2 linked regions of the Robertmurraya sp. FSL R5-0851 genome follow. The main gene of each other region encodes a partner of the protein of the gene in region 2 in a complex. Links are inferred from orthologs where the notes say so. Each region holds a gene or a part of one and is shown on either strand. Other genes may lie near its edges. The genes, in order: MKX65_RS08655 and MKX65_RS07610.

Region 1 (6,719 bases), 210 kb from region 2 along the record:
CTAAATAATTGTTTTCTCTTTCGTTCAGTCCTTTTCCTTCCATCATCGTTCCAGGTGTGATTAACTGAACTACTTCTCTCCGAACCACACCTTTTGCCTGCTTCGGATCTTCTGTTTGTTCGCAAATTGCGACTTTAAAGCCTTTTTCAATTAACTGTTCAATATATTGAGGAGCAGCATGGTAAGGAACCCCACACATTGGGATACGGTCTTCTGAACCACCATCTCTGCTAGTTAGTGTAATTTCTAATACTTGCGACGCCTTCACGGCATCATCAAAAAACATCTCATAAAAATCCCCAAGACGAAAAAATAAAAAGGCATCCTGATACTCTGCCTTTACCTTTAAATATTGCTGTATCATCGGCGTATATGTAGCCATACAATCCTCCAAAACACTAATTCTTTCTTTCATTCCGTTCATTATTATAACATAAAGAAAGAAGGGAAAGGTTTTTTGAAAGCTGTAAATATCAGCCACAAAGAAAAACTAGGAAGTGAAACCTTCCTAGTTCACCATTACTCTTCTTCGTCACAGATTAGGAAATCTGGATTTAAATCTTCAAACTCTTCGTCTTCGACATCTAATCCCCAGTCGTCGTCGCAGTCACAATCATCGTAAACTGCTACACAAACCACTGTTTCTCCAATTACTTCAACAAGAAACTCTCTTTCTGCATGAACGATAATTGCATTACCGTTTGGTGAGATAACAGCTTCTATGCAGTTTGGCTGCTGAACGACACGAGCAATAACATCGTTGTCATCATGGCAATCTGGATCGCGGTACTTTAACTTAATGACGTCAACATAGTCAACTCGTGCAGTTACTACTTCAGTTCTTGTATTATCATTATAGGAGTACCAAACGTTAGTGTCATAGTAGCCGTGAATTTCGACTTTTTTTCCAACCTTTTTAGCTTCATACGTATGATTGATAATCCAGCAACCAAGGATGCTAGTCGGTTGGTGATCCGGGCGAATCGTATCGTTAGACTGTGTAAACTTACGTCCTTTCGCTACGACCGCTTTTGTAATAATCTCTCTGTAATCTGCCATTGCGAGCGAACCCTCCTCATTCATTTTCACTTCATCCTATGCGGGACATTAGACTAGTGTGATAATATTTTTCATGTTTGTATTTCCTTCGGCATTCGGTGGCGGATATAGTGCATTCTATGCGAATACCTAGGAAAGGTGAGAAATTATATGGGAGAATGGGAATGATTTTGATGCATAGAAAAAACCCCCGTTTCCACGAGGGTCTTTCCATTCTCACATCTTAGTGATGTGAACAGCTTTGATTTTTATTATTAACCTCTGCACCTGTTTCTCCACTTAGGACATTTCCACCCGTTGATAAGATGACTTCATCTGTTACTTTGTTGGAGATGGTGTTAGCCACCAATTGTAGTAATTCATTTACGTCTATTTGTGATTGCTTAAATTCCTGTACGACAGGGATAGAATCTAGCTCCTCTTCAATAGAAGCAATTTTATCTTCTGTTTTCTTTAGAGCTTCTGCTTTTCCATAGTGTTGTAAATTAACGGCTTGCTTTTGCAACCCTTTTATTTGCGAAATAAGTGAACTTACTTTTTCATTACTATGAATTTGCGCTTCCGCTTTCTTGAAAAAATCTACTTCTTCCGTGCTCGCAATCATGGAAGCTAGTTCTTTTGCACGCGCTATAATATCGTCTTTTGTGTACTTTTCCATTTATTTCACCTCTACACTTTGAGTTTCTTCCACCATTTCCCCGTTTAATGACCATGTTTTTGCTTCTGTGATTTTTACTTTTACAAGCTTACCGATTGCCGTTTTTGGCCCAACAAAGTTTACTAACTTGCTTTTGCGTGTGTAACCAGCAAGAACATCAGGGTTATTTTTACTTTCCCCTTCAACTAATACTTCCACTACTTCCCCTTGATACTTCTTCATCGCTTCTGCAGACATTTCATTTACCAAAGCGTTTAATCGCTGTAGACGTTCCTTCTTCACTTCCATTGGAACGTTATCCTGTATTTTAGCCGCTGGCGTCCCTTCACGTGGAGAATAGATGAATGTATATGCAGATTCATATCCAACTTCACGATATAAGGAAAGTGTTTCTTCGAATTGTTCTTCCGTTTCATTCGGATACCCTACTATGATATCTGTAGTGAAAGAAGCATTAGGAATAGCTGCTTTAATTTTACGAACAAGCTCAAGGTATTGTTCTCTTGTATACTTACGAGCCATGATTTTTAGTACTTCTGTAGAACCAGACTGAACTGGAAGGTGAATATGCTCAACTAAGTTACCACCCTTAGCAAGAACATCAATTAAGTGATCGTCAAAATCACGCGGATGACTCGTTGTAAAACGGATACGTGGAATATCAATCTTTCGGATTTCATCCATTAAGTCACCTAAACCATACTTCATGTCTTCAAAGTCTTTTCCGTAAGCATTAACGTTTTGTCCAAGAAGAGTAATTTCCTGATATCCTTGCGCTGCTAGCTGACGAACTTCTTGAATGATATCGTCAGGACGACGACTGCGCTCTTTTCCGCGAGTAAATGGAACGATACAATACGTACAGAACTTATCACAGCCGTACATAATATTTACCCATGCTTTAATATTTCCACGACGGATCTTCGGAAGGTTCTCAATAACATCTCCTTCTTTAGACCACACTTCTACAACCATTTCCTTGGACATGTATGCTTCGTGCAGGATGTTTGGTAAACGGTGAATATTATGCGTTCCAAAGATCATATCCACTTGATGGTATGTTTTAAGAATTTTATTAACAACCGATTCCTCTTGAGACATACAGCCACAAACTCCGATTAATACATCTGGGTTTTGCTGCTTCAAATGTTTAAGATGACCTAGCTCACCAAACACTTTGTTTTCAGCATTCTCACGGATCGCACAAGTATTTAATAAAATAACATTTGCATCATCAACAGAGTCTGTCGGCTCATAACCTAGCCCCATGAAAATACCAGCCATTACTTCTGTATCATGCTCATTCATTTGACAGCCGTACGTACGAATATAAAACTTACGACCTTGTCCCATCCCTTTAAATTCTTCAGGAAGTGAGAAATCCTTATGGTACTTTACTTCTTCTTTCCCACGCTTTTTCGCGTCTTTTAGCGATGGTGGAGTATATACTGTTTCAAAATATTTACTGTAATCCTTACCGGATTTTTTGTCCGAAGAATTACCTTCCTGCACTGCTTGTTGGCTTTCTAATCGTTGCTTTTCGTTCATAAATGTTTCTCCTTTCACTGCAATAATCAAACATTTAAACATACAACCAAACTCACAAGTGTTGCATAAATAATTTCGTAATTTTCAGTTTAATTATATTCTCTATTTAGAGCCAAAAAAGTAAATACCCAACAAAGGTGGCTCCATCCATTTGGAAATTTATTTACAATTAGACCTGTGTGACGACGACAACTTTCTTATCAAGGAATGGCTTTTCCTTCAATTTTTCGGAGCCAAATATGGGCTGGTTTCCAAAGGGCAGCCCGTAGATAACGGCTAATTTTTAAGGTTTTTCGCTTACTATTTGTCTCAAGTTGAACAAGAACATGTAGGCAAAAAACGATAAGTGCGATAAACACTTGATTTTGAATGGCCCATTCGCTTTGTCCGTAGAACTTTTTGATGCTAAGGTGCTGTTTGATCCATTTAAAAAACAACTCAATGGCCCACCTTGATTTATACATCTCTGAAATTTCTTCAGCGTTCAAATCAAAGCGATTGGTGATTAAATGGAGTTCATTTCCTTTGGAATCAAGCACTTTTAGAAGGCGAAAGTAATTTTCAGCACGGTTTTGGGTTGTACCAATCAGGACCATTTGATCTGATAAAACAGCGGAATCCTCGGGTAGTTTAAAATCATAAACCTCCCGTATAACGGCGTTTTTTCTTAGCCTTGATAGAAAAAAGTAACCATCATCTGTCATGCGATCAAAGCGCTCGTAGTCTAGATAGCCACGGTCAAACACATACATGCATTCCTTGTCATCGACCATGATTTCAAGTTGACCACGATCATGTTCGTTTGCCGTTGTTATGACTGCTTTTTCGGGATAGGACGCACCTTTTTCCATAAACACAAGGCGTAGATGCAACTTCACACCGGCTTTTGTCTTACGGAACTTTGCCCATTTATGATTGGTCAAATTAAGTGGCAATGTGCTTGAATCAATGATTTTTAACGGCATGACCAGTTTCGTATAGTGTGTCTTGGCATGAATTTGTACGACCAAATCAAGGAAAAGCCTTTGAAATAGATCTGGGTTCATGCCATTTAATCGCCGTGACAGCTGAGAAATACTGATCGAATCAAGGTCAATCCCTTTTTGAAGTTGGTCATCGAATAGACAATCACCTAGCGCATGCAGGCTTTCGATTTCTTCTAGCTGGGCAAAAAGTAGTAATTTTAGGAAAGACTCTGTCGTTAATTTTTTCGTATAGTAATCTAATTTCATCGTTTTCACCTGTTCTTCAAATAATTGAATATTAATTGGTGAAAACCATTGTCCAAATGAAGTTTTTCGTGTAATCTTGTCCATGAGATGTGTCCTTTTTAGTGGATTTGGACGGGTTACCACCTGACTTATCCATTATAAAGGACTTTTTCTTTGCACAATATAATAAAGTTGAACATTTTGAGTATTTTTAATAGTGAAATTAAATTAATGCAACACTAGTGAACCAAACTAAAATAATATTATTTTCGTATAGTTAGTACTTTGATAGTAGAATGAATCACATTAGTTAAGTATAAATGCTTGAACAACTGAACACAATATAAAAAACTTAACCAATCGATAGCGGTTTCATTCATTACAGCAAATAATTTTACTCCTTATCACGTTCATTGAAAGTGATAGTTATCACAAGTATTTAGAAATATACTCATAGAGAAACCCCGAGATGTACTCGGGGTTTCTTGTTCGTTCTAGCTTACATAAACTCGGAAACTAATTTATTAAAATGAGCTTCATCTAATTGAAGATCATGCTGAGATAACGGGGTTTCAGAGTAACCGTTTATTAGTTCCTGGTAAGATTTACGTTCTGTATCTTGATAAATCAAGCCTGTTACTAATCCGTTATGCTGCATTAGAGTTTGCATCGCCATTTCACGATTAGATGAATCATAGCCTTCCACATCAGCAAGCTTTGTTAGGTTTTCCTTAAACCAGTCGTATGTGTTGATTTTATTGTATGTTACACATGGACTGAACACGTTGATTAAAGAGAAACCTTTATGCTTGATACCAGCTTCAATAATCGCTGTTAAGTCTTTTAAGTCTGTAGAGAAGCTTTGTGCCACAAACGTTGCACCAGCAGTTAATGCCATTTCCATTGGAGAAATCGGCTGTTCGATTGATCCTTGTGGCGTAGACTTCGTTTTGAAGCCTGCTGCCGATCTCGGGGATGTTTGGCCCTTTGTTAAACCATAAATTTGGTTATCCATTACGATGTAAGTGATATCGATGTTTCGACGGATAGAGTGAATGGTATGACCCATTCCGATCGCGAAACCATCTCCATCTCCCCCAGATGCAATAACTGTTAAATCACGATTCGCCATTTTTACTCCTTGGGCAATCGGTAAAGAACGTCCGTGAATGGAATGGAATCCGTAAGAGTTAATATATCCTGAAATACGTCCAGAGCAACCGATACCAGAAATAACCGCTAAATTATCTGGCTCTAACCCTACATTCGCAGCAGCACGTTGAATTGCCGCTTGAACAGAGAAATCGCCGCAGCCTGGACACCAGTTAGGCTTCACGTTGTTTCGAAAATCTTTAAACGTCGCCATAATTTAGAACAACTCCTTGATCTTTGAATGGATTTCATGTGGTAGGAATGGATTTCCGTCATACTTTAAATGCTTTACTACTTTCTCAGCATGTCCTACATTCATCTTAAGGATGTTTGCTAACTGTCCAGTTGCGTTATTTTCAACAACTACAACCTTTTTAGCTGATTTGACTAGTGGAAGCATTTCGTCAGTAGGGAACGGATGAATCAAACGTACATGCGCATGATTCACTTTCACTCCATCCTTCTCAAGGCGTGTCATTGCTTCTTCAATTGCTCCTCTAGTTGAGTTAAAACCAACAACTAGTACATCCGCATCCTCATGTGGAGCATGAACGTGAATTGGTGTATTAAATTTGATGTTCTCAACTTTACGGAAACGTTTATCCATTTGTGCATTACGGTTTAATGCTGATTCAGACGGTTTACCTGTTTCATCATGTTCTACACCTGTTACGTGGTGAATTCCACCCTTTACCCCAGGAATTACACGAGGAGAGATACCATCTTCAGTCACTTCGTAACGTTTAAAGTAATCTTTAGAATCTGATTCTGGTAGTTCAGTTACAAGTTTTCCGCGTCGAATTTCTACCTTACTAAAGTCTAAAGGCTCAACTGTTTGCTTTCCTAAAGAAAGTTGAAGGTCAGATAAGACGATAACAGGTACTTGGTACTCTTCAGCAAGGTTAAATGCCTCAGCTGTATCGTAGAACGCTTCTTGTACAGTACTTGGAGCCATTACGATCTTTGGAATTTCTCCGTGAGTACCATAGATCATGGCCATTAAATCAGATTGTTCTTGCTTGGTTGGTAGACCGGTAGACGGACCACCACGCTGTGTATCGACAATTACAATTGGTGTTTCGGTAATTCCT
Region 2 (6,558 bases):
ATCAAACCGAAACGCCAAAAAAAGAAAAAGAAGAAACCCAAGAAAGGCGAAAAAGCGTCCCCATCAAGTCCAGGTATAGTTAGAAAGTTAATCGATCGTTTTTTTCGTTATGATGCTAAGAAAAAAGTGCTGCCAAGCGATCGATTATTTGAATTATTTCAATCTCAATTTCTCCATGTATCAGCGAACCTAGGCTTACTCGGAGACTTGGACGCTCTAGGGGTTGTCGGAGACGGTACCCCGATTGAAACGGCTAGATTTCCAAGAAGCAAGCGTACTTGTGAATGCAGTGCCCAAGGACTAACGAATTGTAACCATCCTCGTCATTATTCCCAACCTGACATCGACTCAGGGTGGGACAGTTCACGGGAACGCTACTTCAACGGATACCATCTCTACATGTTATCCACTAGCGACAGTCGATACGACCTACCCTTGTATCCAAGACTTCAACCAGCTTCCCGGCATGATTCTGTCAGTCTTGTTGCCAGTTCTATTGAATTTTCGCAACGCACTACCTTGGGCACAATTGGTAAGATTCTCTTGGATGCTGCTCATGATGCGGAACCTATTTATGAATTGCTAGATCATTATAATATCGAGCCTTTCATTGATCTGAATGTTCGAACCAAGAAAAATTTCAGCACTGAAAGCGATATACAAATATCTCCCGAAGGGACACCAATTTGTTCTGCAGGGTTAAAAATGAAGCCCAATGGTTTTGATAAATCCAAAAACCGGCAGAAATGGAGATGTCCACTCGCATGCGGCACAAAAATTACTTGTGAGAATCCCTGTTCTAAAGCTAAATACGGTCGAACATTTCATACATTCCGGAAGGACAACCTTCGGTTGTTTACTAAGACTCCGAGAACGTCTGAAAAGTGGAAGCTAACTTATAAGCGTCGTACATCTGTAGAACGGTCGAACAAACGTGAAAAGGTTGATTATCATTTAGAATTAGGTCGTCATCGTTCCACGAAAATGTGGTACATTCGGACTTATGCCATTATGATGTGCCAACATATTGATGCTTGGTACGACGTTAAAAAAGAAAAGCTGAATCTCGAAAATGTCATTTTTAAAAAGTCTGCTTAATCATTTTTAAAAATTTTATAAGCAAGGCTTATTTGGTATGCATTTTTTTGAAAAAGGAAATGAAAAAAAGGAATTTTCATCGAATCGAAGCTAATTTCCAGTTATTTTTTTACAAATCCCATAAAAATGACTTAGTTATTCCGAGAGTCTATTAAATCATAAGCTTGCTGTCGACTTCTTCTTGTAATAAAGAATCAGCCTGCCAATAAAGGGAGGGATTAGCTAATTGGCCCTCAAATACATAATAATCAATAAGATCAAGCTTTTTGTTTCCTTTTAAGGGAATACCCATTACCCATGTTCCATTTCTTTTTGTTGAATCGATAAGCTCGACCTTTGTTTCAGTCACTTGTACATTTGAAAACGAAGCTAACCATTGATTAAAAAGAAAGGCTTTTTCATTTACTTTTATCGGTAGTGTGAATTGTATTTGGATATTTCCTTTACTATCAGGTTTAAGTGATGTTTCACTTTCTTCCTGTCTTCCACATTCACTTCCATCCTCAAGAAGACATTTCCAGGAAATTACTTCACTAGGAAGTACAAAAGGAATTTCCTTTTTTCCTGTAAGACCACTTAGCTTTTGCGTGATTACTAATATGTCTGTTTCTGTTTGAATAGAAATCCTTTGATTCGCATTCTCCATGTCAGCAGGCTGTTCAAGTTCTTTTGAATAGGCATCCCATTGCCAAAATAACAAGCCACTGATAACAGCTGATAATATGATAAAAAATGTGAACGGTATCTTCCACATATCCATTCCCCTTGTTAAAATCTCTTAAATCTCTTACCATTACAATAGCAGATAGAGAGAATCACGTCACACAGTATTTTTGAAAGAAATACGAAATTTGACTTAGTTCGACACCACTCTGCAAGTCCATATACAAAAAAAGGAGGTCATTTCATTGATCCAGAGGTTTATTGAATTAGGAGAGGGCTATTCAGATATATACGAGTTACTAGAAATTGCTAAAGCAAATAAACATCGACTCATGCATTTCATGGCGTTACATACAGAAATAAATAAAAGATCAGTCACTTCATTAGTCGTTGTTTTAAAGCCCACTGATCCTGGCAACTTCCAACCACTGTATGTTTGTCGTGAAGGAATTCCGAATCCACATGTGACAAAAAACAAGCGTTTTGAGTTATTTGAAAAGTTAGCTAGTGAATATAGGAAAGAAATTATTCAATTTGATGTAAAACCTTCTACTGATTTTTCGGAAAAGGAATTATTCTATCAATATATAATAGGCATCTTGCGTTTAAATCATTATATCGCTCCACTACAATAAAAGATCAGGAGGTTATCCCCTCCTGATCTTTTATATTCCCATTTTATAGTCGTATTCCTTTGCCTTATCTGGTCTCGAATTCTCGTATTCAACCTTTAAGAAAGGTTTAAAGGATGGCTCGACTTTTTTAACAAAGGAGTAGCTTTTTATTTTTTCCATGACTGTTTCCGTTTCATCTTGATTGCAATATAAGACCACGTACTTCAATCTTTTTGATACGTAATGAACATTCCCAAATTTGCGAAGCATTTTCGCTTGCTTAAGAGAAAATAGCCATACAATAATTCCTTGACGTTGACCTAGCATCGCTTTACTCCTTTTTAATTACACAATTGTCTTTTTATTCTAACACATACATGGGCATAAAAAAAGCATAGGAATTCTCCTATGCTTACAGTTAATTTATGAACATCCACAGCTACCGCCTGTGCTGCAACCTCCACCACAACTTGATTCAAAGAAAGGATTTCCGGTTGGAACTTTAATAAAGTCAGAAACTGACCGACCTATAAGTACACTTATTTCATCAAGAAGTGCTTGTAGATCATTCTCCGCTTTTTTGAATTCAGCTACATTAAGGTCGAGATCGACTTCTCTCTTCAAGTTGCGGATTTCCATCATGACAGTTTTATAGTCAGGATGGTATCTTCCAAAACGTTCCACCTCTTCATAACGATCCTTCATTTGTATGAACGCTTTAATTTTGTTTTGTGTTTCTCTATCTTTTTTTACATTATTCAAGCATATATTATAAGCCTCAACGACGGTTGACTCTAGCACCATTGAAGCCAATTCCTCTGCATACTCTAGAATTTCTATAGTTTCTGATGTAGCAAGCAATCCGCTCACCTCCGATTCATATTTTACCATGAATGAGCGAAGAAATGAACTTTTTACATCCTACCTTATGAGAACTTCAAAATCTTTTATCATATCTTCTTGTTTTTGATTTTTTTCAACTACTTGTAATTGAATTTGGTGAGAGCCTTTTGAAAGCCCTTTAATAATAAAGGCAGCTGTTGTTACTACTTTTTTCTGTTTCCCATCCACAGAGACAATTAAGCTCGTATTACGATTGGTAAATGAAATATCAGGAATAAAACACTCAACGTAAACATTATTTCTCTTCACATGATGCTGAACTGTAAATGAATGTTCCGATTTCATTCCTAATACGACCACATCATTTTCTGCTCGTACAGTGTGCATAGGAACAATAGATATTTCTTTTTTCACTTCAGGATCTGGGATATCTTTATGACAAGCATTTAACATAAGTCCAATCAGAAAAACACATACCATTTTCTTTACCAACTTTGCTGCCCCCAATCACACAATTTTACATATTTTGTGCAATTATCAGCAAGCTTAGTCAAAAATCCAACCAAAAAGCCTTCAAACTCTTGTAAAGTGAAGGCTGCTTATTGGTTACTATTCATGGCTTGAAACATGCTCATCATCATATTCGCCATTTGCACACTATGATTGAGTTGCTCCACACGATGAGGAATGGTCTTTTTATAATGGTGTAATGCTGAAATTTCAAAGCTTTGTATGTCATGTGGATTTCTTCCTAGCTTTCTGTACCAAATGGGCTGTTCCCTTAAGAATTGTTTTAATTGCGGTTGCATACGTAAATACTCATTAATTTCTTCTCTCATCTAATAGCCCCCTTCTAATCTTGTCTAAAGTGAAACGGATGTGACGGTGGGCTTACATTTTTTTTAGGTGGATTTGGGCTACTATTCCCTCCTTGTAGGGAGGAAATCACACCTTGAATCGCACCTAAGGCAGAACTAATACTCACGATATGATGTTGAAGCTGGTTTGGATCCATATTCCTTACAGCACCTAGTACCGTTGACATCCAGTCCTTTTTAGATGATTCTTCCGTTGAAGTTTCTTTTGTAGATTCCGTTGATTGGCTACGATGATCATCAGTTCCATCTTCTTTAGAATCCTCCTCACCGAATAGATACCATTCCTCGTATAACTCTTGCCAAGTATTTGTCCCGCTTCTAACCTGCTTAATAAGTTCAGGGTGGGCTCGAACATACTCCTTGAACTTTTGTACGGAAGGATGTAGTTGCTTTTTGGCCATTTTATTTCACCTCAACATAAACGAATGCCTATAATACGATATGAAAAAAAGAAAAATATGTGCACCAAAGATTTCATGATAAAATGGAAAGGATAGGAAAGATAAAGGGAGGGATATAATGGGATAACACCACGTTTATCTCTAGCCTTTTGCAAATGGAACGGAAAATATCGGATGATGATTGTGAAATAACCATTCCTATTTCTCCACTTTTATATAATACTTTGCATATTGTACATGGAGGAATGACCGCAACTTTGCTTGATACAGCAATGGGTGTATTAGCAAATTCACTTGTCCCTGAAGGGTATGGTGCCGTCACAACTCAGTTGAATATAAATTATATTGCCGCTGGAATTGGAGAACATATGGTCTGTACAGCGAAAATGGAACATAAAGGCTCAAAAACACTCGTATTATCCGCAGAAATTCACCGTTCAGATGGTGTTAAGATAGCCATTGGGACAGGTAGTTTTCTTGTCATTGAAAAAAAAATATAGGGTGAACCCACTTGGTAACTGCCATTGTAATACCTATCATTATTATTTATTTTTATCTTATTTCAAAGCGTGAGTTACAATCTCATACGGAGCAATGGTTAGCATTAGAGCAAGTATATGAAGAAGCAATTGTAACAGGAAAGATTCATCAAATAAATATAACAAAAGAACGTTTTTATTATCATCGATATATACATATAGTCAAACTCACACTTATTCATAACGGGACAACAACTGTTGTCTCAAAGATTACTCCAATTGTAAAAGGGAAAGTCCTTACCAATGATTTCGAGATCGGAGTTGAAGTGCGAGTGTACGGTAATTGGAAGGAAGGTCATTTTCGATTTGGTAGATATGATATACTTTAAAGTAAAAAAAGGAGCACTCAGCTCCTTTTTGTCATTCTTTCCAAGCTTGGATAAAGTTTTGCGTGTAATACTTTTTATACACACCTACTCCGATATGGGTAAAGTCTTCGTTTAATAAGCTTTCCCGGTGACCTTTACTATTTAACCAGCCTTCCATAACTGCTGGAGCATCCGCATAGTTTGCGGCAATATTCTCACCAGCTACCTGATAAAAAACTTCCCCGGCCTCTAAGCGATCGGTGAGCTCGCCGAACTTTTCAGATGTATGCGAAAAAGTATTGCTTTCTTCCATATCCTTGCTATGTCCATAGGCTACTGTTGCCGTTTTCTCGTCCCACTGTAAGCTAGCCAGTCCAAATCTCATTCTCATAATATTTGTAATATCATATATTTGTTTTTCATTTGCATCCTCTACTTTTTCATCTGGTACCATCTCATCTGGTTCAATCTCTTGCAACTCACCAAAATAAACCAGTTCATATGGTCTTAGCTTCAATAAAGTTTCTGCATCCATTACCCTAAAACTAGATAATGTAGCCGTAAATTTATCAATATAGAGTTGAACGAAAATATCCCCCATTTTCAACAATGGCCTTGTATTTAGATCCGATTCTGATAATTCAAATTGATAGGAACTCCCCTCAAAATCTAACCCTATTTCTGTTTCTACATAACTAGAAGAAAAGATTTCATCTACATGTTGGCCTATCTTAAAGGGACTTATATTCACTTCCGAACCGATGGCATAAACGGTTACTACCTTCCCGTCTTTCACACCAATCTGAGAATAATTTGCAGGGTCTGCATTATAAATCCACCAATCAAACCCATAATAAGTCTGATCTACTCTGTTAGGTTGGCCTAGGTTTTCCTCTAAGGTTTCTTTAGACATTCCGATATAAGTAGAAACTCCGTCCGTTGGTCTTTCAGAGTTTGTTCCTTCATCGCTCGAATTATTTGAAATGTCCTGGTTACTTCCTTTCTTTTGCGTACCGTCTTCTACGAGTATCTCCTCGTCACCATTTTGAATATTTAAATAAAATACAATTCCTAAGATTGCAGTAATCAATATCAATATTCTTCCTAAACTTCTCAGAGGCCATCCTCCTCTCTATCATTCTTTCTATCATTGTATGCAAGCATTATATAAATAGTATAGTATTTCATAGAAAATAAAATAGGATAATAAAGTA

Evidence for each region.
Region 1: the proteins of MKX65_RS07610 (region 2) and MKX65_RS08655 are in contact, whole or in part, in a crystal structure (PDB 6PRK), measured with the Bacillus subtilis proteins. The link is inferred for Robertmurraya sp. FSL R5-0851 from one-to-one orthologs.

What each region holds. Positions count from the first base shown.
Region 1 is NZ_JBBOOE010000001.1:1,667,890-1,674,608, reverse strand. Bases 1-2,999 are described here. They hold MKX65_RS08655 (RicAFT regulatory complex protein RicA family protein), read right to left. Parts: upstream 1,718-2,999; coding sequence 1,283-1,717; downstream 1-1,282. Other genes in these bases: miaB (tRNA (N6-isopentenyl adenosine(37)-C2)-methylthiotransferase MiaB), read right to left, coding at 1,718-2,999; MKX65_RS08660 (outer spore coat protein CotE), read right to left, coding at 520-1,059; mutS (DNA mismatch repair protein MutS), read right to left, coding at 1-382. In the rest of the region: more of miaB, read right to left, coding at 3,000-3,265; MKX65_RS08645 (IS4 family transposase), read right to left, coding at 3,466-4,581; MKX65_RS08640 (2-oxoacid:ferredoxin oxidoreductase subunit beta), read right to left, coding at 4,976-5,842; MKX65_RS08635 (2-oxoacid:acceptor oxidoreductase subunit alpha), read right to left, coding at 5,846-6,719. UniProt on the Bacillus subtilis protein: May work together with YlbF to regulate community development.
Region 2 is NZ_JBBOOE010000001.1:1,455,566-1,462,123, reverse strand. The notes cover bases 1,518-4,355. They hold MKX65_RS07610 (YlbF family regulator), read right to left. Parts: upstream 3,237-4,355; coding sequence 2,799-3,236; downstream 1,518-2,798. Other genes in these bases: MKX65_RS07595 (YlbD family protein), read right to left, coding at 4,072-4,355; MKX65_RS07600 (YlbE-like family protein), read right to left, coding at 3,818-4,057; MKX65_RS07605 (hypothetical protein), read right to left, coding at 3,297-3,710; MKX65_RS07615 (YlbG family protein), read right to left, coding at 2,427-2,702; MKX65_RS07620 (DUF7147 family protein), read left to right, coding at 2,007-2,396. Outside these bases: MKX65_RS07630 (transposase), read left to right, coding at 1-1,098; more of MKX65_RS07625, read right to left, coding at 1,250-1,517; more of MKX65_RS07595, read right to left, coding at 4,356-4,497; MKX65_RS07590 (PaaI family thioesterase), read left to right, coding at 4,635-4,997; MKX65_RS07585 (hypothetical protein), read left to right, coding at 5,009-5,365; MKX65_RS07580 (CAP domain-containing protein), read right to left, coding at 5,397-6,434. UniProt on the Bacillus subtilis protein: Regulates sporulation prior to stage II. Positively controls the competence regulator ComK at a post-transcriptional level. May modulate the translation, stability or activity of ComS. May work together with YmcA to regulate community development.